One region of the Kocuria sp. KRD140 genome, then DNA from elsewhere that is predicted to be linked to it. Evidence: riboswitches for the same ligand, from Rfam matches in the RefSeq annotation. Region 1 holds a riboswitch; each other region holds the start of a gene.
What was found. A riboswitch is a leader RNA that binds a small molecule or an ion and turns the genes downstream of it on or off. The one in region 1 is predicted to bind thiamine pyrophosphate.
Positions count from the first base shown of each region.

Region 2: linked by a shared signal. The riboswitch ahead of J1M36_RS08185 (ECF transporter S component) and the one ahead of J1M36_RS02245 (bifunctional hydroxymethylpyrimidine kinase/phosphomethylpyrimidine kinase) in region 1 are both predicted to bind thiamine pyrophosphate.
Region 3: linked by a shared signal. The riboswitch ahead of J1M36_RS04760 (3-oxoacyl-ACP reductase) and the one ahead of J1M36_RS02245 (bifunctional hydroxymethylpyrimidine kinase/phosphomethylpyrimidine kinase) in region 1 are both predicted to bind thiamine pyrophosphate.
Region 4: linked by a shared signal. The riboswitch ahead of thiO (glycine oxidase ThiO) and the one ahead of J1M36_RS02245 (bifunctional hydroxymethylpyrimidine kinase/phosphomethylpyrimidine kinase) in region 1 are both predicted to bind thiamine pyrophosphate.

Region 1 covers NZ_JABFAW010000002.1:2,755-10,269, reverse strand. The annotation lists gene J1M36_RS02270 (DUF4233 domain-containing protein) at 1-30, shown strand, start outside; gene ndk (nucleoside-diphosphate kinase) at 149-562, shown strand; gene J1M36_RS02260 (hypothetical protein) at 579-782, shown strand; gene J1M36_RS02255 (vitamin K epoxide reductase family protein) at 803-1,441, opposite strand; gene J1M36_RS02250 (Rne/Rng family ribonuclease) at 1,902-5,219, shown strand; TPP riboswitch at 5,300-5,395, shown strand; gene J1M36_RS02245 (bifunctional hydroxymethylpyrimidine kinase/phosphomethylpyrimidine kinase) at 5,383-6,936, shown strand; gene rplU (50S ribosomal protein L21) at 7,174-7,485, shown strand.
Region 2 covers NZ_JABFAW010000007.1:391,144-398,658, reverse strand. The annotation lists gene J1M36_RS08210 (Na+/H+ antiporter subunit D) at 1-1,509, shown strand, start outside; gene J1M36_RS08205 (Na+/H+ antiporter subunit E) at 1,506-2,153, shown strand; gene J1M36_RS08200 (monovalent cation/H+ antiporter complex subunit F) at 2,150-2,419, shown strand; gene mnhG (monovalent cation/H(+) antiporter subunit G) at 2,416-2,781, shown strand; gene J1M36_RS08190 (DUF4235 domain-containing protein) at 2,909-3,181, shown strand; TPP riboswitch at 3,300-3,406, shown strand; gene J1M36_RS08185 (ECF transporter S component) at 3,465-4,088, shown strand; gene J1M36_RS08180 (ABC transporter ATP-binding protein) at 4,085-5,851, shown strand; gene J1M36_RS08175 (energy-coupling factor transporter transmembrane protein EcfT) at 5,848-6,651, shown strand; gene J1M36_RS08170 (aminotransferase class IV) at 6,737-7,515, opposite strand, start outside.
Region 3 covers NZ_JABFAW010000004.1:118,465-125,979, forward strand. The annotation lists gene J1M36_RS04735 (ABC transporter permease) at 1-774, opposite strand, end outside; gene modA (molybdate ABC transporter substrate-binding protein) at 819-1,589, opposite strand; gene J1M36_RS04745 (molybdopterin-binding protein) at 1,610-2,011, opposite strand; gene J1M36_RS04750 (enoyl-CoA hydratase) at 2,136-2,918, opposite strand; gene nadE (ammonia-dependent NAD(+) synthetase) at 3,067-3,894, shown strand; TPP riboswitch at 4,025-4,156, shown strand; gene J1M36_RS04760 (3-oxoacyl-ACP reductase) at 4,202-4,966, shown strand; gene J1M36_RS04765 (LLM class flavin-dependent oxidoreductase) at 4,968-6,344, shown strand; gene J1M36_RS04770 (phospholipase D-like domain-containing protein) at 6,453-7,515, opposite strand, start outside.
Region 4 covers NZ_JABFAW010000007.1:333,445-340,959, reverse strand. The annotation lists gene J1M36_RS07935 (LutB/LldF family L-lactate oxidation iron-sulfur protein) at 1-616, shown strand, start outside; gene J1M36_RS07930 (LUD domain-containing protein) at 613-1,257, shown strand; gene moeB (molybdopterin-synthase adenylyltransferase MoeB) at 1,490-2,680, opposite strand; gene J1M36_RS07920 (thiazole synthase) at 2,677-3,618, opposite strand; gene thiS (sulfur carrier protein ThiS) at 3,621-3,887, opposite strand; gene thiO (glycine oxidase ThiO) at 3,884-5,170, opposite strand; TPP riboswitch at 5,160-5,284, opposite strand; gene thiE (thiamine phosphate synthase) at 5,405-6,067, shown strand; gene J1M36_RS07900 (thiol-disulfide oxidoreductase DCC family protein) at 6,233-6,673, opposite strand; gene J1M36_RS07895 (PhzF family phenazine biosynthesis protein) at 6,646-7,497, opposite strand.

The DNA of each region.
Region 1 (7,515 bases):
CGCTGGGAGGTCGAGAACCCCCTGACGTGATCACCGTCTCCCGGCCGCGGTCCCCGGGCGTTGCCGCGCGGGGACCGCAGGCCGTTAGGCTCGGAACGGAACCTGATCGACCGAGGACTCCGCGTGGGTCCACAGCAAGGAGAAGCACATGACGCAACGCACCCTCGTCCTCGTGAAGCCGGACGGCGTCCAGCGCGGCCTGACCGGGCAGATCCTGGCCCGCATCGAGGCCAAGGGCTATACGCTCGCGCAACTCGAGCTCGTGACGGCGACCCGCGAGATTCTCGAGCGGCACTACGAGGAGCACCAGGGCAAGCCGTTCTTCGAGCCGCTCGTGGAGTTCATGCTCTCCGGGCCCGTCGTGGCCGCCGTGGTCGAGGGGGACCGGGTCATCGAGGGCTTCCGCAGCCTCGCCGGTGCCACCGAGCCCACCACGGCCGCCCCCGGTACCATTCGCGGCGATTTGGGTCGGGACTGGGGCGAGAAGGTGCAGAAGAACCTCGTGCACGGCTCCGATTCGCCCGAGTCTGCCGAGCGGGAGATCGGCATCTGGTTCAGCTGAGCTGAACGCGGGATCCATGACCGACTACGACCCGCGGATCGTCGACCTGTACGACGGGGACAACCCCGACGGGCCGGACCAGGCCTTTCGTGACCGCGGCATCCTGACCGATCAGTTACGGCGCGCCGGGTTCGAGGTCGACGCGGTTCGGGGCGACTGGCAGCGGACGCCATTCGACGGCACGCACCCCATCATGGTGTTCGAGGCGCACGCCGTCTGAGCGCGGCGTCGGTGAACGGCTCAGGCGAAGATCGCGGTCGAGAAGCGCACCGCGATGATCCCGAAGACGATCACGAGCACCCCGATGCCCAGGAGCCACGCCCACGCGGCGGAACCGGCGGCGGTGCCACGCGAGGAACCGATCAGGCCGGCGCGGCGCATCCGCGCCGTCGTATGCGCGAGCAACAGGGTCTGGGCGCACCACACGATCATGCAGTACAGGCACAGGGCGTTGATGTTGAAAGTGGTCTGCCACCACAGCCACAGGGTGAACACCGAGCCGGCGGCGATCCCCAGCCACAGCAACCACCAGAACCAGCTGGCGTAGCGTGCGCCGGCGAGCACGCCCACGGCCACGGCGATCACCACGGCGTACGCCACGATCCCGATGAACGGGTTGGGGAAGCCGAAGAGCTCCGCCTGCGGGGTGCGCATGACCGTGCCGCACGAGAGCCACGCGTTGATGTCGCAGCTCGTGCGGTGTCCCGCGTCCTTGTAGATCGCGAGCCGTTCCGCCACGAGCACGGCCGATGCGGCGAAACCCACGATCGAGAAGATCACCGCGAGCACGGCCCACGAGCGGTCCGAACGGGTGGCGGGGGCCGGAGTCGTCTCGCGTGCCCGGTCGGTCAGGGGAGTGGTCGCGGAAGTTGGGCTCACGCGCTCGATCGTAGACCACGCGCATGACGACCCGCCGGGCGCGGGCCGCCCGTGGCGGCGGGTGACGCCGGCACACACCCCGTACACGCGCTGTGGTCCGGCCGGTGGAATGTGGTACGGACCACCCGGAATGCGCCCCGGCCCGGGGTGACTGTGAGATACTGCCAATGGTCGGGCCTCAGCCGCACGTGAGGAACCGGCCCGGCAGGAACACCGATCTCCCTCGGTACGGACCCGCGCTCTCACAGGATCGAGCGCGTCCGGAGCGGGGCAAGTTCGCGGTCCCCACGGACCCAGCGACTCGGGCATCCGCCGGCTCGCGGACAGTGCGCGTGACATACGCCGCGCCCGCGAGTACGACTTTGACTTCCGGCGGCCGCGTGGCAAACACCGGCTCGACCGACCGAGCACACCTCGGGCCCGGGTGCGGGCGGTGTCCCGAGCAGGAGCACAACTTCACATGGAACCTGAGAAGGACAACGCGGAACAGTCACCCCTCGAGACTGCCGCCACCACCCCCGTCGAGGACAGCACCACCACCGACCCCGCCGTCACGCCTGATGCACCGGCCGACGACGCCGCCGTTCCCCATTCCGAGCCCGACGCCGCCGTGCCCGCCGACACCGCTACCGGGCAACCCGCGACGACCGACGCTCCCGCCGAGGATCCGGGGACGTCCGATTCCGCGGCCACCGCTTCCGACGATGCTGGCGTTGCGCACACGCCCGCGCGCGAGATCCCAGTGGCCGAGATCCCCGAGGCCGAGCAGCCCGCGGAGAGTAGCGAGGACGAGATCGCGCTCGATGTCGAGGACGCAGCCGGTGACGCCGCTGAGCGCGCCCGCGAGACGGATGAGCAGGCCGCTCAGCGCACCGACGGGCTCGAGCAGACGACGCAGGCCGGCGAAGGAACCGGCTCGGCCGAGGCGAGCGACGAGCAGACCGACACTTCGGAACAGACGGACGCGCAGCCTGTACAGGCCGAGGAGTCCGCGAACGACCAGCCCAGCACCCAGGAGAACTTCGGGGCCTTCGGTCCCGGCGCCTCCCTCATGTTTCATGCCCCGGACCCGGACGAGATCCGCCGTGCCGCCGAGGAGCAGGCTGCCCGACTGCGCGAGGCCGCCAAGGAACGCGACGCCCAGCGCGAGGCCGAGCGGGCCGCGCGCAAGGACGTGGACAGCGAGGACGACAAGTCCGGCGAGGTCACGAGCAAACGGCGTCGCCGGCGACGTCGCGGTGACGAGGACATGGAACTCGTGGACGAGTCCGACGGCTCGGTGACCCGGGTCCGCGCCCCGCGCGGTGCCGGTGAGGGCACGGGCAGCGACGAGGTGACCGGGGTCAAGGGCTCCACGCGGCTCGAGGCCAAGCGTCAGCGTCGTCGTGAGTCCCGGCAGTTCGGCCGCCGCCGCCACGTGATCACCGAGGCCGAGTTCCTGGCCCGGCGCGAATCCGTGGAGCGCAAGATGCTCGTGCGGCAGAAGGACGACCGGATCCAGATCGGTGTGCTCGAGGACGGGATCCTTGCCGAGCACTTCGTCTCGCACACCCAGCAGGACTCGCTGATCGGCAACGTGTACGTGGGCAAGGTGCAGAACGTGCTGCCGTCCATGGAGGCCGCCTTCGTGGACATCGGCCGCGGCCGCAACGCCGTGCTCTACGCCGGTGAGGTGGACTGGGACGCCGCCGAGCTGGGCAGCAAGCCCCGCAAGATCGAGAACGCCCTGAAGTCCGGGGACACCGTGCTCGTGCAGGTCACCAAGGACCCCGTGGGGCACAAAGGTGCTCGGCTCACGAGCCAGGTGTCCCTGCCCGGTCGCTACCTCGTCTACGTCCCGGGCGGTTCCATGACGGGGATCTCCCGCAAGCTCCCGGACGTGGAGCGCCAGCGGTTGAAGAAGATCCTCAAGGACCGGTTGCCGGAGGGTGCGGGCGTGATCGTGCGCACTGCGGCGGAGGGTGCCTCCGAGACCGAGCTGACCAACGACATCAATCGGCTGCGCTCGCAGTGGGAGCAGATCCAGGACAAGGCCAAGTCCACCAAGACGCTGGCCCCGGAGATGCTGTACGCGGAACCGGACCTGACCATCAAGACCGTGCGGGACGTCTTCAACGAGGATTTCACCGCCATGGTGGTCCAGGGCGAGCAGGCGTGGGACAACATCGAGGCTTACGTGACCTACGTGGCGCCCGACCTGCTGGACCGCCTCGAGCGCTGGACCGGCGATGACGACCTCTTCGAGCACATGCGCGTGGAGGAGCAGATCCAGAAGGCCCTCGAGCGCAAGGTCTTTCTGCCCTCCGGCGGATCGCTCGTGATCGACCGCACCGAGGCCATGACCGTGGTGGACGTCAACACCGGCAAGTTCACCGGCTCCGGGGGCAACCTCGAGGAGACCGTGACCAAGAACAACCTCGAGGCCGCCGAGGAGATCGTGCGGCAACTGCGGTTGCGGGATATCGGCGGGATCATCGTGGTGGACTTCATCGACATGGTTCTGGAGTCCAACCGCGATCTCGTACTGCGCCGGCTCGTGGAGTGCCTGGGCCGGGACCGCACGAAGCACCAGGTGGCCGAGGTGACCTCCCTGGGTCTCGTGCAGATGACGCGCAAGCGCATGGGTACGGGGTTGCTCGAGGTCTTCTCCGAGCCGTGCGAGGAATGCGCGGGCCGCGGCGTCGTGGTCCACGACCACCCCTTGAAGGGCCGCTCCGGCGCGGCTCCCTCCGACCAGCGCGGCACTCGACACGAGCGTAAGCGTTCGCGCAACAAGCAGCACAACGGTGCGCAGGACAAGCCCAGGAACGGCAACCAGCACCACGGTTCGGACGAGCCGGACCAGGCGCGCGTGGAGGCCACCCGCACGGCGTTCGCGAACATCGCCGCGGCCTCCTCCCACGACGAGTCCGGCGACGCCGCACGGAATGCTTCCCAGGGCACCGCACCGCAGTCCGGGGGCGGGCAGGCCGAGGACACCGGTTCCCAGGAGCAGCAGACCTCCCGCGGTCAGCAGGGCGGGGAGCACGCGTCCGAGAACTCCCACGGGGAGTCCGAGGGCGGGCGCCGTCGCCGCAAGCGCCGCGGCAAGCGCAGCCGCGGTCGCGGTCAGCAGGGCGAGGACAACGCCGTGCAGAACGACGGTTCCGGCCGGGACGGTTCCGGGAACGACTCGCGCGGGGATTCCCGGTCCGAGGACCGTTCCGGTGGGGACTCGTCCGCGAGCCTCACGATCCACGGCGAGGTCATCGAACTGCCCCACGGGCAGTCTGAGCAGCGGGGGAGCGAGGGCACCCAGGAGGCCCTGTCCCTGGATTCGCTGAGCGCCGCGTTCACGGATGCGGGCGAGGACGAAACCTCGACCGAGGGTGCCGTTCAGGATGCGGACGCCGCGCCCCAGCCGCGAGAGGCCGTGTCGAAGCGGTCGGCCGCCGGACACGCGCCGTCGAACTCCGGGACTGCGCAATCCAGTGCAGGGCAGACGAGTGCCGCGCAGCAGCAGAGTTCCGGGGCGGCGTCGTCCGCCGGCGGGAACCGGCCGGCGGAGGCGCCGGCGGCTCCGGCCCGACGGCGTCGTGGGTCGCGGCGTGCCGTGGCGCCGGCGGCCGCGCCCGGAACCGCGAGGGTGGAGACCCACGAGTACACGCAGGAACGGCAGGTCAGCCGTTTCACCGCGGAGGCCGGGGCCGCGACCCCCGCGGCGTCCGGTGACCAGCCCACCATCGTGGGTGTGGGCATCAAGGCTCAGGACATCACGATGACCGGCAAGCAGGACTGAGTGACCGGCGGCTGGATCCGTCGCCATGCGAGCACCGCAGGGGCACCCGGGATTCCGGGTGCCCCTGTGGCATGATCGGGGACACACACACGGGGTGCTGCGCACTGCGGCTGAGAACACACCCGTCGAACCTGATCTAGCTCGTACTAGCGAAGGGATTGTCGTGGACACCACGCCTTCTACCGCCATACCCCGCGTCCTCTCTATTGCCGGAACCGATCCCACGGGCGGGGCGGGTCACGCCGCGGACCTGAAATCCATCGCCGCACTGGGCGGGTACGGGCTGAGTGTGATCACCGCAGTGGTCGCCCAGAACACCCGGGGCGTCGTGAGCGTGCACACCCCACCCGTCCAGGTCCTGCGGGACCAGCTGGACGCGGTCGCCGGGGACGTCACCCTGGACGCGATCAAGGTGGGGATGCTCGGCTCCGTGGAGGTCATCGACACGGTCCGGGACTGGCTCATGGTGGGGCGCGCACCCGTGGTCGTGATCGACCCCGTCATGGTCGCCACGGCCGGTGGGCGATTGCTGCGTCCGGACGCCGAACGGGCCCTACGGGAGCTGCTGCCCCACGCGAATCTGATCACCCCCAACCTCCCGGAACTCGCGGTGCTGGCCGAGCGCCCCGTGGCCGCGACCTGGGACGAGGCGCTCGAGCAGGGACGCGCGGTCGCGGCGGCGTTCCATACCCGGGTCCTCGTGAAGGGTGGCCACTTGGCCGGGGACACGACCCCGGACGCCCTGTTGCTCCCCGGTCAGGACGAACCCGCCGCGTTGTTCGAGGGTCGCAGGGTGCACACGCGTAACACCCACGGCACCGGGTGCTCGCTGTCCTCCGCGGTGGCCACGGTCGTGGCGCGGACCGGGGACTGGCCCGAGGCGATCCGCACGGCCCGCACATGGTTGCGCGGTGCACTGCGCGGCGCGGACGAGTTGCACGTGGGTCACGGCAACGGTCCCGTGCACCACATGCACCACGTCCAGCACCTCGTCACGGATCCGGCGTTCGTGATGACGGCCGCCGCGGAATCCGAGGGCCCCCGGTTCACCGATGAACTGTGGGAGGAGAGCGCCCCGGTGCGTGAACGCATTGCCGCCCTGGCGTTCATCCGGGGCCTCGGGGACGGCACCCTGGACCCGGGCGAGTTCGAGCTGTACCTGGACCAGGACATGCAATATCTGCAGTACTACTCCCGGGCGCTGGCCCTGCTCGCGGCCTCCGCCCCGGACGAGCGTTCGCGCGAACACTTCGCCGCGGCGTCGGCCTCCGTGGTCTCGGTCGAGTCCGCGCTGCATCGAGCCCGGCTCGGGGACCGGGAGCCCATGCCGCCGAGTGACGTCACGAGCAGTTACGCGGACTTCCTGCTGGCGCGCACGGGTCAGGACGGCTTCGCGGTGGGCTCCGCCGCGATCCTGCCGTGCTACTGGCTCTACGCCCACGTGGGTGCGGAGCTCACCCGTCGTGCCCGCGTCGCGGGACCGCAGCACCCGTTCGCCGACTGGCTCAGCACGTACGACGATCCGGACTTCCAGACCGCGACCGAGTCGGTGCGCGAGATCGTGGACCGGGAGGCCGCCCACGCGGACCCGGCCACCCGGGAGCACATGCGCCGCGCGTTCCACCGGGCGTGCGCGCTCGAGCTGGCCTTCTTCGCGCAGACGACCCCGGCGACGTCGCCGGAGGGCGAGCGGCGCGCCGCGGCGCAACTGGCATGACTTCGGGTGATCGGGTAGGCTGGGGTGTCGGTGCCGAGCGCCGGTGTGTGTCATATCCAGTTCACGCACCAGGTTGCGGCACACTCGGGCGAACATCCTGAATCGATGCGATAGCCACGCGGAGAATGCGGTCGGTCATGGATCACCGCGGCGTGATGTCTCGACATTCGCAGTCCTCCAGGAGTACGCCCGACCCACACACGTAGTCCATAGATGTCGAGAGAAGTGAGTTCCCAAGTGGTGTACGCGATTGTCCGCGCAGGCGGCCGCCAGGAGAAGGTTTCCATCGGAGACCTCGTGACCCTTGACCGCGTCGCCGGCGAGGCAGGCAGCACCGTAGAGCTTCCTGCGCTGCTGCTGGTCGATGGGGACAAGGTCACCTCCGACTCCAAGACCCTGGCGAACGTCAAGGTCACCGCCGAGATCGTCGAGGACCTGCGCGGTCCCAAGATCTCGATCATGAAGTACAAGAACAAGACCGGTTACAAGAAGCGTCAGGGCTTCCGCGCCGAACTGACCACCGTCAAGGTCACCGGCATCGACGCCTGAGCATCCGGCTCCCCACATACGTTTCCAACG
Region 2 (7,515 bases), on a different contig from region 1:
ACGCTGATCCTGAACGCGTTCATGCTCGCGAACGTATGGAACCAGGGCCCACAGGTCGTGCACCTGGGGGACTGGGCCGCCCCGTACGGCATCGTGATGGTCGTGGACCAGTTGTCCGCGCTCATGCTCGTGGTCTCCGTGGTGGTGTCCCTCGCGGTGTTGATCTACGCGGTCAGTGAGGGTGTGGCCAGCGGGGACGACGAGGGCCCCATCTCCATCTTCTACCCCACGTTCCTGCTGCTGGTCGCGGGTGTGTCCCACGCGTTCCTCGCGGGTGACCTCTTCAACCTCTACGTGGGCTTCGAGATCCTGTTGACCGCCTCCTACGTCTTGCTCACCATGGGTGGTACGGCGCAGCGGATCCGCGCGGGCGTGACCTACGTGGTCGTCTCGGTGATCTCCTCCATCCTGTTCCTGATCTCCCTGGGGATGATCTACGGCGCCACGGGCACCGTGAACATGGCGGACCTGTCCGTGAAGCTCGCGGACCTGCCGCAGGGCACCCAGATGCAGTTGCACCTGATGCTGCTGATCGCGTTCGGGGTGAAGGCCGCGATCTTCCCGCTGTCCTTCTGGCTGCCCGACTCCTACCCGACCGCGTCCGCACCGGTGACCGCGGTGTTCGCCGGTCTGTTGACCAAGGTGGGCGTCTACTCGATCATCCGCACCGAGACCTTGTTGTTCCCCGGGACGCAGATCAACGACCTGTTGATGTGGGTCGCGTTGTTGACCATGGTCGTGGGCATCCTGGGCGCGCTCGCCCAGATCGACATCAAACGTATGCTCTCGTTCACGCTGATCAGTCACATCGGCTACATGATCTTCGGCATCGCACTGGGCACGCAGGCCGCGCTGGCCGCGGTGGTCTACTACATCGCGCACCACATCGTGATCCAGACCAGCCTGTTCCTGATCGCCGGGCTGATCGAGCGCCGCGGTGGCTCCACCAACGTGGACCGTCTCGCCGGGATGCTCAAGATCTCCCCGCTGCTGGGTGTGCTGTACATGATCCCGGCCCTGAACCTGGGCGGCATCCCGCCGTTCTCGGGCTTCCTGGGCAAGGTGGGCCTGCTGGAGGCCGGTGTCGAGGCCGGGACGTGGCTGAGCTACCTGCTCGTGGGCGTGTCCGTGTTCGTCTCGCTGCTCACGCTCATGGCCCTGATCCGCGTGTGGAACCGTGTGTTCCTGCGCAACGTGGACGACGCCGAGTACCCGGACCCCGTGCTGCGCGCCACCACCGCGGAGGGCCGCCGTCCCCGCACGTCCCGCGCGGTCGCGGGCGAGTCCGGTAGCCGCTTCTCCGGCCGGTCCCCGGTGGTACTGCTGCCCGGGACCATGGTGGGCGCGACCACCGCGCTCGTGGCGGTGGGTGTGGCGCTCACGGTCTTCGCCGGGCCGCTGTTCGATCTCGCGGACAACGCGTCCGAGAACCTGATCAATCCGGATCGATACGTCAATGCCGTGCTGGCCCCCGTGGGTCCCGGCGGTGTGAGCGAGGAGGGCCGATGAGTACGTCCCCGATGCAGCGCCGCTCCCGGAACTCCCTGCGGGCCGAGCTGCCCCTGATCCTGTGGCTCGTGGTCGTGTGGGGTGCCCTGTGGGGTGACTGGAGCGTGGGCAACCTGGTCTTCGGGCTGATCCTCGCGGTGTTCGTGACCCGCACGCTCACGCTGCCCCCGGTGCGGTTGTCCGGGCGGTTCAACGTCCTGCATTTCGCGCTGTTCGTGATCACGTTCATCTGGCAGGTGGCCCGGGCCAGCGTCCACGTGTTCGGTGTGGCGCTCATGCAGGGCCCCAAGGTGCACAACGCGGTGCTGCGGGTGAAGCTGCGGCAGAACAACGACCTGCTCATGACGGCCGTGGGTCACACCATGGCGCTGATCCCGGGCTCGCTCGTGGTGGAGGTGGATCGCGGCAACGGGATCCTGTACTTCCACGTGCTGGACGTCTCCACGCCGGAGGAGGCGGAGTCGTTCCGGGAGTCCGCGCTGAACATCGAGGCGGCGTGGATCAAGATCATGGGCTCCAAGGAGGACCTCGCGAAACTGGAGGCCTCGGGTGACGCGGGTGGCGCGGACGCCTCCGGCGCCGTCGCGTCGCCGACCACCAAGATGAACAAGGCCCTGGACGGCCTCAGGGAGGAGCGGCCATGACCATGTTCGACGTCGCCGTGTGGGTGTGCGGTGCGATTCTCACCGTGGCGGCCGCGGGCACGATCTACCGGCTGGCCAAGGGCCCGTCTCTGTTGGACCGGGTGATCGCCACGGACGTGCTGCTCGCGATCGTGGGTGCGGGTCTCGCCATCGAGATGGTGTACAACCACCACTCCAGCAACATCATCCTGCTCGTGATCATCTCCCTGGTGGGCTTCCTGGGCTCCGTGACGGTCGCGCGCAACGTGGGGTTGGAGCGATCATGAACTGGCACACCGTCCTGGACGTCATCGCGCTGCTGTGCCTCGTGGGGGGCTCCCTCATGTCCCTGGCCGCGGCGGTGGGTCTGGTGCGCTTCCCCGATCTGCTCTCGCGCATGCACGCCGGGACCAAGCCCCAGGTCCTGGGGTTGCTCCTGCTGCTCACGGCCGTGGCGATCGAGAGCGGCAATCCCGGCATGATCCCGCTGATGATCCTCGCGTGGCTGTTCCAGCTGCTCACGGTGCCCGTGTCCGCGCACATGGTGGGCCGCGCCGCCTACCGCTCCAAGCACCTGAACGAGAAGAACCTCGTGGAGGACGAGCTGCGCGAGGTCGTCGCGCGCGCCGGCGAGGAAGAATCTCGCTGAGGACGTAATTCTCGGTGGGGCCGGGTTCCTTCCGCCCCGTCGCGCCCGGCGCTTCGTATGCTGGGCAACGAGCACGACGTCGTCGGCCGCCCGGTGCCGCCGACACCCACAGGACAAGGAGAACCTCATGAACAAGGCAATGGACATTTTCGGCACGGTGGCGTCCCTGGGTGGTGTGGCCCTGGCCAACAAGGGTCTGTCCGCGGTGTGGAAGCAGGTCACGGGCAACGAGCCCCCCGCCAAGAACCCGGACCCGGACGAGGCCTGGACCGACATCATCATCTGGGCCGTGATCACCGGTGTCGTGGGCACCGTCATCAAGGTGGGGATCTCCCGCCAGGTGGCCAAGTTCGAGTCCAAGGACTCCGATCCCTCCCGCAGCTCCCAGAGCGAGATCTGAGCCGCGGGTCCCGCGCCACCCGTACGGGTGGGCCGGGGCCGCGTAGGACGCACGTACGACGGCGGGTGGCCGGGCACGCGAGATGCCCGGCCACCCGCCGTCGTGGTCTAGACTGGCGTCTCAACGACAGGGGAGCGCCACCGCGGCGCTGAGAGTGCGCGTGAGCGCAGACCCTCGAACCTGATCCGGCTCGTACCGGCGCTAGGGAGTCGAGTATCTCAAGGACCCGCTCGCAACGGCGGGTGGTGTTCTTCCCCTCCTGGGATCTTCAGGAGGATTCAGCATGACGCAGGTCGGTAACACCCCCACCCGTACACCGCGCGCAGGCGGCAACCGCAGCTCGTCGTGGCGGGTCGTGGACATCGTGGTCACCGCCGTGTTGGCCGCGGTGTGCGCCGTGATCTTCTGGATGTGGTCCAACCTCCTGTACCCGGCGGTCTCGGCGGGCACGGTGGCCTACCCGCCGTCCGCGGGCCTCATCGCGGGGGGCTGGCTCGTGGCGGGTACTCTGGGCGCCCTGATCATCCGCAAACCGGGCGCGGCCCTGTTCTGCGAGTTGCTCGCGGCCGTGATCGAGGGCTTCCTGGGTACGCATTTCGGGTGGCTCGTGGTGCTCTCCGGTCTGGTGCAGGGCCTCGGCGTGGAGGTCGTGTTCCTCCTGACCCGCTACCGCCGGTTCGGTCCCGTGACCGCGGCGATCGGCGGGGCGGTGTCCGGGCTGTTCCTGGGCGTGAGCGAGAACATCATGTACAACTTCGAGTGGGCCCTGGACCAGCAGGTCGTCTACGCGGCGCTGACCACGCTCTCCGGGGCCGTGATCGCCGGGCTGCTCATGTGGGCCGTGATGAAGGCCCTGCAGGCCACGGGTGTCCTCGGAGCACTGGCCTCCGGCGCCGTGCGCCGATGACCGCGGAACCGACCGTGCAGCTCACGGGCGCGCGGGTGGTCCTGGAGGGGTTCGGATGGCATCACCCCGGCCGCGAGACGCCCAGTCTGGTGGACCTGGACCTGATCATCGAGCCCGGCGAACGCGTCCTGCTTCTGGGCCCGTCCGGGGCCGGCAAGTCCACGCTCCTGCAGGCACTGGCCGGTGTGGACCAGGACCCTGACGGCCGTTCCGCATCGGGCGGGTTGAGCGTCGCGGGTGTCGACCCGCGCGACGCCCGCGGCACGGTGGGCTTCATGCACCAGGACCCCGAGACGCAGGTGGTCCTCTCGCGCGTGGGGGACGACGTCGCGTTCGGCCTCGAGAACCTCGCCGTCCCCCGCGAACGGATCTGGCCTCGCGTGCGGGAATCGCTCGCGCGCGTGGGCCTGGAGCTTCCTCTCGATCACCCCACCACGGCGCTGTCCGGGGGCCAGAAACAACGTCTCGCGCTCGCCGGGACCCTGGCCATGCGCCCGCGGTTGCTGTTGCTGGACGAACCCACGGCGAGCGTGGACCACGAGGGGGCGCAGCAGTTGTGCCGCGCCGTGGCCGATGCGGTGCGTGAGGACGGGACGACCCTCGTGGTCGTGGAGCACAGGGTGGCCCTGTGGGAACCGGTCGTGGACCGCGTGATCGTGCTGGGCGACGACGGTCGGGTGGCCTTCGACGGCCCCGCGCAGCAGACCCTGCAGGACGCCCGGGAGCTGTTGCAGCACCAGGGGACGTGGGTCCCCGGCTGGGTACCGCGCACTCGCACTCCTGTGCATGCCTTGAAGGGCATGGATCCCGCGGCACGGCGGACAACCTCCTCCACGGAGCCACACGGCAACACGCCACTCGCGGCGTGTTCGGAGAATGCGCGGGCCGCGTCGTCCATGAGAGCTCCGGATGTCGCGGAGTCTGCGCAGGATACGGGTGGTTCCCCCACCGTGTCCGTCGCCATCGCACGGGGCACCACCTTGTTGAGCGCGCGCGACCTCGCCGTGTCCCGGAGCCAACCGGGCCGGCGAGCGCTCGCGCGGCGGCGTCGTCGGGCGCTCACCGCGTGGCGGCGTGGGGAGACGTACCCGGAACCGGATGTGCGCCCGGGGGCCGCGCCGGCGGCGGAGAACATCACCGTGGACGTCCGCGCGGGGCACGCGCTGGCCGTCACGGGCGTCAACGGCGCGGGGAAGTCCACCCTCGCGCTGACCCTCGCCGGACTGCTGCTGCCCGTGCGCGGTACCGTGCGGGCCACGGCCGCCCTCGCGACCGACGCGCCCGCCGATCCCTCCCTGTGGGACGGCGCGGAACTGGTCTCCCGCGTGGGCACCGTGTTCCAGCACCCCGAGCACCAGTTCCTGCGGCCCACGGTGCGCGAGGAACTCGCGTTCGGTCCCCGACAACGACGACGCCGCGCGGGCCGACGCGATGCGCGCGTCACCGACGCGATGGCGGACGCGGACGGCGCCCGGGTGGCCGAGCTGCTGCGACGGCTGCGCCTCGAGGAGCTTGCCGAGGCCAACCCGTTCACCCTGTCCGGCGGGCAGAAGCGGCGACTGTCCGTGGGCACGGTCCTGGCGGCGTCCCCGCGCGTGCTGATCCTGGACGAACCCACGTTCGGTCAGGACGCCCGGACCTGGAAGGAGCTCGTGGACCTGTTGGTCGAGGAGCTGGACGGGGGAACGGCCGTGGTGGTCGTGACCCACGACCGGGATCTGGTCGCGGCCCTGGGCGCGCACGAGCTGAGGCTCGGCTCATGAGCACGGTCGCGAGCGTGCTGCCCACCGTGGCCCGCACGGGATTGCTCGCCCGGACGAATGCCGTGGTGAAACTGCTCGGGGCTCTCGTGATCACGGCGGTGCTCGTGGTCAGCGCGGACCCCGTGACGAGCGGCGTGGCACTCGGGGGACAGCTGATCCTGCTCGCCGCCGCCGGGATCGGTCCTTGGCGGTTGCTCACGACCCTGTGGCCGATCGTGGTGGCCGCATTGATCAGCGGGTGGGGGACCGCGGTGCTCTCACCCGAGGGCGGTCCCGTCCTGCTGCACCTGGGCTGGATCACGATCACCACGGGATCCCTCGCGGCCGGTGGCGCGATCGCACTGCGTGGGCTCGCGATCGCCCTGCCCGGGATCACCGTGCTGCTCACGACCGACCCCACGGACCTCGCGGACGGTCTCGCCCAAACCCTCAAGCTGCCGGCGCGCTTCGTGCTCGCGGCGCTCGCAGCCCTGCGGCTCGTGGAGGTCATGGTCACCGAGTGGGGTGTGCTCGCGGCGGCCCGGCGCGCCCGCGGTGCGGGGGGAGCGCGGGGCCCGTGGGCCGCTCTCACCGAGTTCGCCGGTCTCGCGTTCACGTTGCTCGTGCAGTCCTTGCGCCGGGCCACGCGCCTGGCCATGACCATGGAGGCGCGCGGTTTCGGGGCGGGTCCGCGCACATGGGCGCGCGTGCCCCGTTTCGGCCGCGTGGACGTGGTCGTGGGGTGTGCCACCGTGCTCATCGCGGTCGCCGCGGTGACGCTGTCCCTGCTCACGGGGGCGCACCGCTTCATCTGGCAGTGATGCGCCGAAGGTGACGGGGGAGCACTCGCGCCCGGGCATGTCGAGACGGGACGGGCGGTGCGGGCGGCGACCAGCCGTGACGCGCTCAGCGCCCCGGGCGGCCCAGCAGGAAGTCCGTAAGGGCCCGGGTGAGCTGCGGGTCCGAGGCCACGGGCCGCCCGTCCACACTCGTCACGGGAACCGCGAGCCGCACGGAGGACGTGAGCCACACGGCGCTCGCCCCAAACAGGTCCTCGGGGTACAGCGGTCCGTAGTCCACGGCCCAGCCGCGCTCGCGGGCGGCGTCGAAGATCCGCGCCTGCGACGTCCCCGGCAGCACCCCGCGGGACGGTTCGGGCGTGAGCAGGGTGGGCGCAGCGCCGTCGTCGAGCCGGGCGCAGACCACCGAGGACGTGGCGCCCTCCAGGATCCGGTGGTCCGTGGAGGACATGAACACGGCGTCCTGGGCACCGTGGGCGTGCGCATACCGCACGGCGGCCATGTTGACCGCGTAGGACAGGGTCTTGACCCCAGGGAGCAGCCACGGCAACCCGGTGTTCTCCGCGGGGTCGTGGCCGCGTTCGAGCAACACCACGGACACCCCCGTGCGCCGGGCGGCGAACGTCCGCTCGGGGACGGGCGAGACCGTGAGCCACGCCCACGGCTGGTCACCGGGGACACCGCGGCTGATGCTCAACTTGACCGTGTGCTCCGCCCCGAGATTGACCGAGGGGTCCCGGGAGCCGGGACCGGCCGCCGCGAGCGCCGTCGACAGGGCTTCGCGCCACGCATCCGCGGACGGCGCGGGCAATTGGGCGGTCCCCGCGGAATGCCCCAGCCTGGCCAGGTGGGCGTCGAGCTTGTACGCGGTGCCGTCCAGGACGT
Region 3 (7,515 bases), on a different contig from region 1:
CGCGAACCACCGGGTGAGGTTGGCGCGGAAGCCGGCGCCGCGGCGTCGTCGGGAGGGAGCACTGACCCCCACGACGAGCAGAGCAACGAGCACGAGCAGCAGGGAGAGGGCCACGGCGGCGTCGGGATCGGTCTCGCGCTGCAGGTAGATCTCGAGCGGGAGCGTGCGGGTCACGCCCTGCAGGCTGCCCGCGAACGTGAGGGTGGCGCCGAACTCGCCGAGGCAGCGCGCGAAGGACAGCGCGGCCCCGGAGAGCACTGCGGGCAGCACCAGGGGCAGCGTGACCCGGAACAGGGTGCGCGTGGGGGATGCACCAAGGCCCGCCGCGACCCGTTCGTAGCGAACGCCCGCGGTGCGCAGCGTGCCCTCCAGGGAGACCACCAGGAACGGCAGGGCCACGAACGTCTGGGCGAACACGACGGCCGCGGTGGTGAACGCGATGTCCACGCCCGCCGAGGACAGGGTGCCGCCCAGGAAACCCATGCGTCCGAAGGTGTACAGCAGCGCGATACCGCCCACCACAGGTGGCAGCACGAGCGGCAGCAGCACCAGTGAGCGCAGGAGCGTGAGGCCGCGCACGGTGGAACGGGCCAGAACCAGGGCGAGCGGGCACCCCAGCACCAGGCACAGCGCCGTGGACACGACCGCGGTGCGAAGGCTCAACCACAGCGCGGCGAGCGAGGACTCGCTCGTGAGCAACTCCCCCAGGTGCGCCCAATCGATGCGCAGCACCATGCCGAGCAAGGGCAACAGGATGACCAACGCCCCCGCCACCGCCGGGACCAGGATCCACCGGGGGGTCGTGACGAACCCGCGCGTCACGGTGCGCCGAAGCCCGCGTCCCCCAGGACCTTCCGGCCCTCGTCACCCTGGACGAGGTCCACGAACTGCCGGGCGAGCTCCGGCTCCGCGGAATCCTTGAGGGCGACCACGGGGTAGTTGTTGACCGCCTGATCCGTGCGCGGGATCTCGACGGTCGTGACCCTGTCCTTCGCGGACTTGGCATCCGTGACGTACACGATCCCCGCGTCCGCCTGCCCGGAGGTCACCTTGCCGAGCACGTCCGTGACCGCGTTCTCCTGGCTCACGGGGTGAAGCGCGACACCGTTGGCCTTCTCGATCTCCTGCGTGGCCGCACCGCACGGTACCTCCGGGGCGCACGTGACCAGCTTGACGTCCCGGTCCACCACGTCCCGGAAGGAGGTGATGTCCGCGGGGTTGTCCTTGGGTACCGCGAGGGTGAGCACATTGGTCGCGAACACGCTCGGCTCCCCCGCGGCCAGGCCCGCGTCCGTGAGCTTCTTCATGTTCTTCTGGTCAGCGGAGGCGAAGACGTCCGCGGGGGCGCCCTGGGTCAGCTGTTGCACGAGCCCGGACGAGCCTCCGTAGTTCATGCTGACCTTCACCCCCGGGTGCGCCGCCTCGAACGTGCGCGCGAGCTCGTCGAAGGAATGGGTCAGCGAGGCCGCCGCGGACACCCGCAGGGTCGTCTCCTGATCGGACGACGACGCCGCGTCCCCTCCCCCGTCCGACGCTCCCGCGCATCCGGAGAGCGCCACCGCGCTCACCGAGCAAGCCAGGGCGCGCATGCGTGTCGCCGCGCGCCCCATCACTTGCGCCCCTCGGTCTCGACGATGACCGCGGTGGACTTCACCACGGCCGTGGCCACGGACCCCGGTTCCAGCCCCAGGTCACGCACCGCTTCCGAGCTCATGAGCGAGACGATCCGGTGCGGGCCGCACTGCAGCTCCACCTGGGACATCACGGGATCGGAGGTCACGGCGGTCACGAGTCCCACGAGGCGGTTGCGCGCCGAACTGTTCACCCCGGCGGGATCCTGAGGGCTCACGGCGTTGTCGCGCGCGTATGCCGCGAGTTCGGCGCCGTCCACCACGGCGTACCCCGCGGAATCCTTGTGCCCGGTGAGCGTGCCCTGCTCGATCCACCGCCGGACGGTGTCGTCGCTGACGCCCACGAAGGTCGCGGCCTGGGAGATACGGAGGTGGGTCATGGGAGCAGTTTATCCGCATCTGCGGAACCACGGCCCTGTTTGAACCGCACTTGCGTGGTGTTGACCTGACACGCGACGACGCCGCGCGGACCGGGCCGCGCGGCGTCGTCGTCCCCTACAGGGCTCATTCGTGGGAGAACCGCGCCTTACGCTTCTCCGCGAACGCGGACATGCCCTCTTTCTGGTCCGCGGTGGAGAACAGCCCGTGGAAGACCCGCCGCTCGTGCTGGACGCCGGCCCACAACCCGGACTCGTACGCGGCATTGACGGTCTCGACCGCGTGCTGGGCCGCGGGCTTGGACATCTCCGCGATCTTTCCGGCGACCTCCAGGGCGGTGTCCATGAGCTCGTCCGCTGCGACCACGCGGGAGACCAAACCGGAACGCTCGGCTTCCTCGGCGCGCATCTGCCGTCCGGTGAGGATCATGTCCATGGCCTTGGCCTTGCCCACGGCGCGGGTGAGGCGCTGGGTGCCGCCCATCCCGGGGATCACACCCAGGGCGATCTCGGGCTGACCGAACACTGCAGTGTCCGCGGCGAGGATCAGATCGCACATCATCGCGAGCTCGCACCCACCGCCGAGCGCGTAACCGGCCACCGCGGCGATCTTGGGGGTGCGCAGCCGGGCGAAAGCGTCCCACCCCGCGAAGAAGTCCTCGTGGTACATATCGGACGCGGACTTGCCGGACATCTCCTTGATGTCAGCACCGGCCGCGAAGGCCTTCTCCGAACCTGCGAGGATCAGCGCGCCGATCCCCGAGTCACGGTCCAGCTCGGTCGCGGCGGCCACCACGTCCCGCATGGTCTGTTCGTTCAGCGCGTTCAGTGCCTTGGGACGGTTCAGGGTGATGACACCCACGCGTCCCTCGCGGCGGACTTCAATGGTCTCGTAGGAGTTCTCGTTCATGTGATCAGCATCTCATAGGTCCCTCGGGGGCGTGTCCGAGCGTGGGGGTCCAGCACCGGGGCCCAGCGCCGGCCTCCGTCCTCCGGGCCACGGGACGGGCTGGCGGTAGGCCCCTGTCCCCGCGGGAACCGGCCACTAGCATGGACGCATGCGTGAATTGCAAGCACAGATCGTTGCCGAGCTCGGCGTCTCTCCGCAGATCGATCCGGAGCGGGAGGCCCAACGCCGCGTCGACTTCCTGAGCGACTACCTCAAGGCCACGCACACCGCGGGATTCGTCCTGGGGATCAGCGGCGGCTTGGACTCCACCTTGGCCGGGCGCCTGGCTCAGCTCGCGGTCGAGAAACTGCGCGAGGACGAGATCGAGGCGGAGTTCGTGGCCATGCGGCTGCCTCACGGGATCCAGCACGACGAGGCCGACGCCCAGGCGGCGCTCGAATTCATTCAGCCGGACCGGGTCATCACGTACGACGTCGCGCCGGCCGTCCGCGGTTTCGAGTCCGCCTACGGTGCCGCGACCGGTGAGCAGCTCACCGATTTCACCCGCGGTAACACCAAGGCCCGCGTGCGTATGACGGCGCAGTACGCGGTGGGCGGGGACCACAACCTGCTGGTGATCGGCACGGATCACGCGGCGGAATCGGTCACCGGGTTCTTCACCAAGTTCGGCGACGGCGGCGCGGACGTCCTGCCCCTGGGCGGGCTGAACAAACGGCAGAACCGCCAGGTGCTCGCGTACCTGGGGGCCTCCGAGCAACTCGTGGGCAAGGTCCCCACCGCGGACCTCCTGGACGAGAACCCCGGGCGCACGGACGAGGACGAGCTGGGCCTGCGCTACGACGACATCGACGACTTCCTCGAGGGCAAGGACGTCCCCGAGGAGGTGGCCCGCAAGATCGAAAGCACGTTCCTGCGCACCCGCCACAAGCGCACGGTCCCGGTGACCCCGGCGGACGAGTGGTGGCGGGAGGGCTGATCCTCCCCGTCCGCGCGATGTCCAAGGGGACGACCCTGGCCTGACTGCGCTGGACAACCGCATTGGCCATGCCCTCCGACGGCCTGCGCCGTGCGCGACCCCGGTCCGGCCCCCCTGTGCTTAGACTGGGCCCAGTGACACGGGGTGCCGCTGCACGTTCCCACGACCCACCGGGCCGGGGAGCCCTGGATGCAATGGCTGAGATGACACCCGTCGAACCTGTCCAGTTAGTACTGGCGAAGGGATGTCACGGTGGCACCGCACGGGTGGCGCACCGCGTTCTTCGCCGTGAGCCACAGGAGTGAGCATGCGGATCGACACCACCATCGTCCTGATCACCGGGGGAGCCCGGGGTCTGGGTGAACACCTCAGCCGAGCCTTCGCCCGCGAAGGCGCCCGGGTGGTCGTGAACTACCACACGAGCGAGGACCGCGCCCGCTCACTGGTGCGCGAACTCGGTGAGGACAAGGTCATTGCCGTTCGGGCGGACGTGACCGATGCCGGGCAGGTGCAGCAGATGGTGGCACTCGCCCAGGACCATTTCGGTGCGCCCATCACGGTGGCCGTGAACAACGCGCTGGTGGACTTCAGCTTCAACGGGGACGCCCGCCCCTCGCTCGAAAACCTCGCCGCCGAGGATCTTTCCCAGCAGTTCACCGGCGCGGTCGTGGGCGGACTCAACGTGATCCAGGCGGTCGTCCCGGGGATGCGCCGGTCCGGACACGGGCGCATCATCAACATCGGCACCAATCTCTTCCAGAACCCCGTGGTCCCCTACCACGACTACACCGCAGCCAAGGCCGCCCTTCTCTCCCTCACCCGCACGGCGGCCAAGGACCTGGGGGCCCTGGGCATCACCGTGAACATGATCTCCGGTGGCCTGCTACGCACCACGGACGCGAGTGCCGCTACCCCGGCCGAAGTCTTCGACGCCATTGCCGCCGGTACGCCCTTGGGTCGGGTCACCAGCCCGGAGGAGTTCGCGGACACCGCCCTCTTCTTCGCCTCCGACTGGTCCCGCGGCGTCACCGGGCAGAACCTCGTGGTCGACGGTGGACTGGTGATGGACTGACATGGCCGCCCCGCACGACACCGCGCGGACCCCGTCCGCCGCCCCTGCGGCGTCCACCCGTCCCACCCAGGTGAACCAGCCGCCCGGGACACCCGCCCGGACGCTGCACCTCAACGCCTTCCTCTACGGGGCCGGCCACCACCAGGCCGCGTGGCGCGCGCCGGGCTCCCCGGTGCACCGCCTCACGGACATCGCCTACTACGAGGAGCTCGCGCGGACTGCCGAACGCGGTCTGTTCGACGCGGTGTTCTTCGCGGACGGGCACAGCGTGGGTGACGTCTCCGGCGGACCCCGCTGGAGCCTGGAACCCCTGACAGCGCTGTCCGCGATGGCGCGGGCCACCGAGCGCGTCGGCCTGGTGTGCACGGTGTCCACCACGTTCTTCACCCCGTTCCACGCGGCCAGGATGCTCGCGTCCTTGGACCACATCTCGGGCGGGCGAGCGGGGTGGAACGTGGTGACCTCCATGTGGGACTCCGAGGCCCGCAACCACGGCTACCGGGCCATGCCGACCAAGGATGAGCGCTACGAGCGCGCCCGCGAGTTCGTGGAGGTGGCCCGCGCCCTGTGGGCCAGCTGGGACGAGGACGCCGTCACCGCAGACCCGGAGGGCCGGTGGGCTGAGCCCTCCAAGCTGCACCGTCTGCACCACGAGGGCCGCCACTTCCTGGTGGATGGACCCCTCACGGTTCCGCCCTCCCCCCAGGGGGAACCGGTCCTCTTCCAAGCGGGTGCCTCCGGGCCCGGCAAGGCACTCGCGGCCGACTTTGCAGAGGGGATCTACGCCGTGGCCTACGACCTGCCCGCCGCGCAGGAGTACTACGCGGCGGTGAAGGCCGAAGTGGCCCGCGCCGGGCGTGATCCCGGTTCCGTGATCGTGATGCCCGGTCTGGTCACGTACGTGGGCCGCACGCACGAAGAGGCCCTCGAGAAGCAGGCCAGCGTGGACCGTTTACTCCCTGTGGAGCAGTCGCTCGCACAGCTCTCCACGTTCGTGGAGCAGGACTGCGCGCAGTGGGACCTAGATGCGCCCGTGCCCACGCTGCCGCCCCTGGAGGAGTTCACCGGTCCGCAGGGCCGCTACGGCACCATCCTGCGGATCATCGAGGCCGAGCGCCCCACGGTCCGCCAGTTGCTCGGCCGCCTCGCCGCCGGCGGGGGTCACTGCACGATGGTGGGCACCCCGGAGTCCATCGCGGATCGAATGCAGGAATGGTTCGACAACGCCGGCGCGGACGGCTTCAACCTCATGCCGCCCGTCCAGCCGGACTCCCTGGACGACTTCGTGGACCTCGTGGTCCCCGAACTCCAGCGCCGCGGCCTGTTCCGCACCGCGTACACCGCCACCACGCTGAGGGGTCACCTCACGCGGGGTTGAGGCCCCGCTGCGCAACCCCGCCACAGGACGACGACGCCGCCCCGCACGGTGGGCGGGGCGGCATCGTCGGTGGCGTCAGCGGCGTCGTCGCCGATCGGGAGGGTCCGGTCAGAGGAACGGGCGCAGCGGTACCAGGATCGTCTCGGCGACCCGGGCCATGGGGTGGCGATCGCGCCATTGGGGCGAGGACAGCTCCTCACAGTGCTCGTAGTCGGCGAGGAAGACCTTCTCCATCTCGGCCGCGAAATCCGGGTCCACGATCTCCACGTTGGTCTCGTAGTTGAACGAGAGGGAGAGCCGGTCGATGTTGGCGGTGCCCACGGTGGACCACTCGCCGTCGACCGTGGCGGTCTTGGCGTGGATCATGCAGGCGGCGTACAGCAAGATGGTGACCCCACCCTCCAACAACTGGCCGTAGAACCCGCGGGACACCCAGTCCGCCAGGATGTGGTTGGAGTCCTTGGGGACCATGATCCGCACATCCACCCCGCGAGCTGCCGCGTCCAGGAGGCAGTCCAGGATCTGCTGGTCGGGGATGAAGTAGGGCGTGTTCACCCAGATGTGGTGCTGCGCCCTGTTGATCGCGTTCATGTACATCTCGCGGATGGGGTACACGAGCTGGATGGGCAGGTTCGCGGAGACCCGCACCTCCGGGTCCCAATTCTTGGGCGCCACCCAGTCGATGGCGTGTTCCGGGTCCCGGTCCTCGTTCCACACGCTCGCGATGGAGCTGCGTAACCCCCATACCGCAGGCCCGATCTCCCGGATATGCGTGTCCCGCCATTGCCGGGAATAGAGAGAACCGAAGTTGTAGCCCCCCACGAAACCGATGTTGTCGTCCACCACCAGGATCTTGGAATGGTTGAAGCCCGAGAACCGCAGGGGCCCTTTCCAGAACGGGCGGCGCACCACCGGCATCCGGTACACGTGGACCCGGTCCGAGAAGTCGTAGAAGGAGGACGGGATCACGAGGTTCGCGAACCCGTCGTAGATGATGAACACCTCCACGCCCCGATCCGCGGCCCGGTTGAACGCGTCCAGGAAGCGCTGACCCGTCTCGTCGTTCTTCCAGATGAACGTCTCCATGTGGATGGAGTGCTGGGCGTTGTCGATGGCATCGAGCATGTCCTGGTACACCGCCTCACCCGACGTGTAGATGGTGATGTCCGAG
Region 4 (7,515 bases), on a different contig from region 1:
GGGCACCCTCCAGGAGCTCGGTTCTCGGGCGCGTCGCGCAGGACGCCGCATCCGAGGAGCCGTGCCTTCCCGCGGTGTGCCCACGCAGATGGACGCCATGATGAAGGGCGCTTCCTTCGTGATGTCCTCTGGTCAGCGGATGTCCTTGGCGGAGCGCGGGCTACCCATGGGCCGTGTCATCGCCGGCCGCGACCGCGCCATCGGTTGGCTGCCCGGCATGGTGGGCGGCTGGACCGCCGAGCGCGACATCCCCGAGCCCCCCAAGGAGTCCTTCCGCAACTGGTGGAAGAAGCACGAGGGGGAGACCGGGGAACGACTCGAGCGCGACGGCGTCACTGCAGCGCCGGGAACCGAGCGCACCGGTGCGGGGCTTGCGGAGGACCACCCGGCGTCGTCCGTCGAGGTGGCAACCCCCCAGGGCTCGCACGGCGAGTCCAAGGCAGCCCGGACCGAGGAGACCGCGGCCGGCACCGGCCAGGACGCCGCCACCCCGGGTGCCGGCGCGGATGCCGTGGCCGGGGCGTACAGTGCTGCCACGGGCGACCCCCACGAGGACAACATCGCACCCCGCAACGGCCACGCAGGCCGCGGGAACCAGGACGGAGAGCCGGCATGAGCGCCGACGCCAAGACCGAAATCCTCGAGCGGCTCAACGGTGCGCTCGCGGACCACCCGCGGGCACCCCGCGTGCCCCACGACTACCGGCACACCTCGGACCTCGGGCGGGACGAGATCATCGACATGCTCGAGGACCGGTTGCTGGATTACAAGGCCAACGTCTACAGGGAGACCGCGCAGACCGTGGCGCAGCGCGTCGCCACCCAGCTTGGGACCTCCGCGCGCTACGTGATCCCCGAGGGCCTCGACACCGCGTGGTTGCCTGAGGAGACCGCCGCGCGCCGGGCCATCGTGGACCCCAATGACGGTCGCAAGGCCTCCGCGCTGACCGTGCGGGACCTCAACCAGGTGGACGCCGTGGTGACCTCCTCCACGGTCTCGTGCGCGCAGACGGGCACCATCTTCCTGTCCGGGCGCCCGGACGAGGGTCGGCGCGCCATCACCCTGGTGCCGGACCACCACATCTGCATCGTGCCGCTGGACTCCGTGGTGGAGCTCATCCCGGAGGCCATGGCCCGCGTGGAGCCCACTGCGCCCACCACCATGATCTCGGGGCCCTCGGCCACCTCGGACATCGAGCTCGAACGCGTGGAGGGTGTCCACGGTCCGCGCACGCTGGACGTGATCCTGCTGGGTTGAGGCCGCGCGGTCCTGTCCCGCATACTTCGAGAAAGGTCCCCGTCGCCCGCGTTACCGCGGTGACGGGGACCTTCGCGTTCACACGTTGCTCACCAGCAGCGATCGCTCACGAGGAGCTGCCGCGCGCTACAAGCGATCAGTCAGTCCAACGGCTATCCACCACGAACCGCTGGACCTCATGGTGACACACGCGCGGAAACCGCTCCTTGAGGAGGAGCTGTGATCGAACGGGTCAGTAGCGCGGCAGCGCCGGGTCCACCCGGTCGATCCACGCGAGCACCCCGCCGTCCAGGTGCTTCACGGTGTCCTCCCGCAGGGCGTAGTCCCTGCGCAGTGCCGCGAGGGCCTGGGCGGAACGGGCACCGGCCTTGCAGTGCAGGATCACGGTGCCCTCCGCCTCATCCGGAAGAGCCGTGACACCCCGGTCCAGGACGTCCTGCAGCGGCACGTGCACGGATCCGGGGATGGCCACGAGATTGCGCTCCCAGTCCTCGCGCACGTCCACGAGCGTGAAGGACGTCTCCCCGAGGGACCGGGCGGTCAGTAGCTCGGCCAGCTCCGGGGCGGTGACGGTCTCGTGGGGGGCGGGAGCGGCGTCGTCGTCGGAGGGCAGACCGCACGCGAGCGCCACCCGCGAGAGATCCGTGACGGGTGGGCGGTGCGGGTCCGGCAGGACCGTGAGCTCGCGCCACGTCTGGGCCAGGGCGTCGTGGATGAGGACCCTGCCGAGCAGGGGACGGCCAATGCCCGTGATGAGTTTGAGCGCCTCGGTGACCATGACCGAGCCGATCGTGGCCGGGAGCATGCCCAGCACACCGCCCTCGGCGCACGAGGGGACCTGGCCCGGCGCGGGCGCTTCCGGGAACAGGTCGCGGTACACGGGGCCGTGACCGGACCAGAACACGGAGACCTGGCCGTCGAAACGCAGGATGGAGCCCCACACCACGGGGATGCCGGTGAGTTCGGCGGCGTCCGAGACCAGGAAGCGTGTGCCGAAGTTGTCCGCGCCGTCCATGATCAGGTCGTAGCCGGAGAAGATCTCCAGGGCGTTGTCGGTGCTCAGCCGCTCGGGATGGCGGTGCACGGTGACCAGGGGGTTGAGCCGGGCCACGGCATCCGCGGCGGAATCGACTTTGGGCCGGCCGATGTCGGCCATCCCATGGACCACCTGGCGTTGCAGGTTGGACACGGATACGACGTCGTCGTCGACCACGCCGATGGTCCCCACCCCGGCGGCCGCGAGGTACTGCAGCGCGGGAGCGCCGAGCCCGCCCGCGCCGATCACCAGGACGCGTGCGTTCTTGAGCCGACGCTGCCCCGTCTCGCCCAGTTGCGGCAACGTGAGGTGGCGTGAATAGCGTTCGAGTTCCTCGCGACTCAGATCGGAGGCGGGGGCCACGAGGGGTGGTAGCGGGGTGCTCATGAAACCTGCGATTCCAGCTGTGGGGTGGTGGATGAAGGCGCGGGCCAGTCCCCGCGGGGCGCGTCGGCGGTGTCGATGCGCCCGGCCATGGGCGAGGACGCCACGGCGTGCGTGCGCCGCGCGATCCGCCCCGCGCCGCGGGCCAGGTGCCCCGCGAGCACGGCGTGCTTCATGGCACTCGCCATGGCCACGGGATCCTGCGCGCGGGTCACGGCGGACGCGAGCAGGACGGCGTCGCACCCGAGTTCCATGGCCAGGGCCGCCTCGGACGCCGTGCCGATCCCGGCATCCAGCACCACGGGCACGGACGCGCGGGACGCGATGAGTTCGATGTTGTGCGGGTTGAGGATCCCCAGACCCGTGCCGATGGGAGCACCGAGGGGCATCACGGCCACGGCCCCGGCGTCCTCGAGCCGCAGCGCGAGCACGGGGTCGTCGGACGTGTACGCGAAGACCTTGAAACCGCGCCGAGCGAGTTTCTCGGTCGCGTCCAGCAGCTCCACACCGTCCGGGAGCAGGGTGTCCTCGTCCGCGATGATTTCGAGCTTGACCCAGTCCGTCTCCAGCGCCTCGCGCCCCAGTTCAGCGGTCAGCAGGGCGTCCCGCGCGGTGTAGCACCCCGCGGTGTTGGGCAGCACCCGGATGTCGTTGCGGCGCAGCAGCCCGTACAGGCTGTCCTGCGGTGTCCCGGTCGACGACGCCGCTGCGCCACCTCCCGCGCGACCGCTCGCCCGGTTCGCCGTGCCGGATGCTTGCGCACCCGCTGACGAGGCGGGGCCGGGCGCGAAGCGGCGCAGGGCCACCGTGGTCAGTTCCGTCCCGGAGGCCAGCAGGGCCCGTTCGAGCATTGCGAAATCGGTGAGGCCCCCGGTGCCCATGATCAGCCGGGACGAGAGCTCCACCCCAGCCACGGTCAGGGGGGTTCCGTGCGTGGTCATGTTCAGCCTCCCTGCACCGCGGTGACGATCTCCACGGATTGACCCGCTTCCACGGGGGTCGTGGCCCACAGGGAGCGGGGGATCACGGCGTCGTCCACCGCCACGGCAATCCCCAGGGGATGGCCGTCCGCGGCGGTGCCCTCGGGTGTGATCTCGCGGCCCGTGAGGTCGACGACGGCGCTCGCGACCGTCAACCCCGGGGTCACCGCCACGGGGGAGCCGTTCACGATGGCCGTGGAGGAATTGTCTGTGGTCTCGGGCGCGATCATTCGAGTCCTCCATGCATCTGGGGATAGCTCTCGGGTGTGGTGAACGGGGCCTCGGGGGCGGGGTTCGAGTGCCGGGCCGGGTCGGTGTCGGCGAGGAACGCGGCGTCGGACCCGTGGTCCGCGAGCGGGTCCAGGACGCCGGTCACGAGCTCCGCCGCGAGCCGGGACGCCACGGGGGTCAGCAGGATGCCGTGACGGAAGTGACCCGTGCTGATCACGAGCCCGGCCACCGAGGTCTTCCCCACGTACGGCAGGTCGTCGGAGGTTCCCGGGCGGGCGCGGGCCATCATCTCCAGGACGTCGCAGTCGTCGATCGCGGGGACCACGGTGCGCGCGTCCCGCAGCAGTTGGTGCACGCCACCGGCGAGCACGGATTCGCGCCCGTCCTCGCGGCTCGTGGCGCCCAGCACCAGGGTGCGGTCCTCGCGGGGGACCATGTACACGGGTCGACCCAGGACCTGGGCGCGCACCGTGCGCGTGAGCAAATGCGATTCCCCGGGGGCCAGGGCGGTCTCGGGAACCCGCAACCGCAGGATGTCCCCGAACACCGGGCGCAATCTGAGGTCGAGTCCCTCGGGCAGCCCGCCCATGGTGTTGGCGGTCAGCCCGGTGGCCACGACCACGGCGTCCGCGGGGATCATCTCACCGGAGTCCACCTGCACGCCCGTGGCCTGCCGGGGTTCCCTGCGGGAGGTCAGCACGGTGTCCACGCGGGAGGTCAGCCACTGCGCCGGTCCGGCGTCGGGGACATCCCCGATGGTGGTCAGCTGCGGGCAGTTCAGGGTCTCCACCAGGGCGGCCGCGAGCATCCGGGGGTCCACCTGGCGGTCGGAGACGATCCGTACCGCACCGCTCAACCGCGGCGCAAGAGCCGGTTCCAGGTGCCGGGCCTCCCGCGTGGAGATCTCCTGCACGTCCATCCCGGAGGCGATCTGGTGTGAGGCGAGGTCGGAGAGGGATTGGGCGTCCGCGGCATCGGCGGCCACCACGAGCGTCTCCTCGGTGCGGTAGCCCGTGGGCAGGCCCGTGGCCGCGGTGACGCGCTCCACGAAGTCCGGGTACTCCGCGGCGGAGGCCCGCATGAGGGGGTAGAGGCGTTCCTGGCCGTATTGGGTCTCGGCGATCGGTGCGAGCATGCCCGCGGCCGCGCGGGTGGCGCCCCACGCCGGGCGGGGATCGACGACGGTCACGGCGGCCCCGCGGCGTCGTAGTTCGAAGGCCGTGGCCAGGCCCACGAGACCAGCTCCGGCCACGACCACGTGGTCACCGAGGTGCTCGGGCATTGTTCCTCCCTCCGGCGGCATGATCCGCATCAGGTGATCCGGTCGGCGGCTCACGCCCTCTCAGCCCGCTGCGGTGGTTGTTGCCAACGTGTGCGGACTCCCGTGGAGTTCGTCGAACGGCGACGAACGGCCCTGCCAGTCTAATCACCCCTAGCTGTGGAACGCAGGGGGACTTCGCGGCGGGCTGATCGGGCGAGGTGTCCGCGGGCGCGCGGTTCGTGCCACGATGGCCGCATGGGACACACGAGCCAGACGGGTACCGGGCGCCGCGCCGCCCTCGAGAACGCGCGACTGTACGTGTGCGTCACGGCGCGCCACGAGCGCGGTGACCTGCGCGAATTTCTGCACGCCGCGTACGAGGGCGGGGTGGACATCATCCAGTTGCGGGACAAATCCCTCGAGGCCGCCGCGGAGATCGAGGCCATCGAGGTACTTGCCGACGTCGCCCGTGAGCACGGCGCACTCTTCGCCGTCAACGATCGTGCGGACGTCGCGCTGCTCACCGGCGCGGACGTGTTCCACGTGGGCCAGGGCGATCTCACCACCGCGCAGGCTCGGCGGGTCCTGGGGGACGACGTGGTGATCGGGCGGTCCTGTCACTCCCCGGCCCAGGTGGACGCCGCCGTGGCCGACGCCGGGCTCGACTACTTCTGCACAGGGCCCGTGTGGGAGACCCCCACCAAGCCGGGTCGCGCGGCCGTGGGGCTCGAGCTGCCGCGCTACGCCGCTCAGCAGGCGGGGGACAAGCCCTTCTTCGCGATCGGTGGGGTCGACACCGCGCGGTTGCCGTCCGTGCTCGACACGGGTGCCTCGCGCATCGTGGTCGTGCGGGCCGTGACCGATGCGGAGGACGTCACCGCGGCGGCGCGGGCGCTGCGGGACACGCTGCCCGGGTGAGCCCCGATCTTTGAACGCGGTGGAGCGGCGGCGCCGCGGTGGGATGGCACCGCTCGGGTGGCGACGTGTTCGGTGGGGTGGTGCGCGTCGGGGCGGAGTCATGGCGCCGCAGTGTCTTGCCGTCGCGCGGGTGGCACGGCTCGCTCGGTACGCGGAGCGGAACCGTTACGGGGTCCCGCACCGCCCGGGGTGCTGCTGGCACCACGGGGTGACACCGGGGAACTTCCCCCGGTGATCGGCCACCCACCGGTACACGCGGTCCTGGACCCACCGCACGGGCGGTAATCGGTAGAACGGCTCGAACACCCGGATGCCCAGGGCGGTGTCCAGGGTCACGGCCACCGCGTGCGCCCCCGAGGATCGCTCACCGGAACGGGATAGGACGGCCCACACCGACGCGTTGCCCTCCGCATTCGTCAGTCCGAACCGCTCCAGTACGCCGGGGACCTGGTAGGCGTGCAGGGCGATCCGGTCATGGCGGTCCAGTGTCCGGGCCCATCCCACGCAGCGCGTGCAGAACCCGCAGTTGCCGTCGAAGACCAGGTGCAGGGACGCGCCCTGCTCGGTGCCCCGGGGGTTCACAGCAGCACCGTCCCGTCGATGCACGCGGTGCAGTGTCCGCCCACGAACACGTGGTCCCCGTCCGACGTCACGGTCACGAGGCCGCTGCGTCCCATGAGGGTGCCCTGTCGGGCGATGTAGTTCGCGGGCGCCCGGTCCGTACGGATGAGCCACTGGGCCAGGCTCGCGTTGAGGCTTCCCGTGACGGGGTCCTCGTACCCGCCGGTGCCACCCACGAAGGCGCGGACCTCGAACTGGTGCGGGCTGCTCTGCGGGTGGGGACCCACCACGCCGATCTTGGCGCCGTGGAGAGCGGGAAGGTCGGGCTCGATCGCCAGGACGTCCTCGGCGCCAGCCAGAAGCAGCGCGGCCCAGCCGGGGCCGTTGTCAACCCACTGATGGGCGACGACCTGCTCGTCCCGCAGGCCCAGGGCCGCGGTTACGCCCCCGAGCAATTCCGGGCCCAGGTCTCCCGTGCGGTCGGTGGGTGGGGCCTCGAAGGTCAGTGCGCCGTCGTCGGACGGGCGGATCCGCACGAGGCCCGCGGCGCATTGCTGGACGATGACGTCCTTGGCACGCGCGGTGTTGCCCGCGGTGAGCCATGCGTGGGCCGAGCCCAGGGTGGGGTGACCGGCGAACGGCAGTTCACGGTCCGGGGTCCAGATGCGCAGCCGGTAGTCGGCGTCCGGGTCCGTGGGTGGGAGCACGAACGTGGTCTCGGACAGGTTGGTCCAGCGCGCGAAGCGGGCCATGGCGTCGTCGGTGAGATCGGTGCCATCCAGGATGACCGCCACCGGGTTGCCCAGATAGGGCTCCCGGGAGAAGACGTCGACCTGGGTGAACGGGCGCGGACGAGGTATTGGGCTCATGGGGTGATTCCATCACGA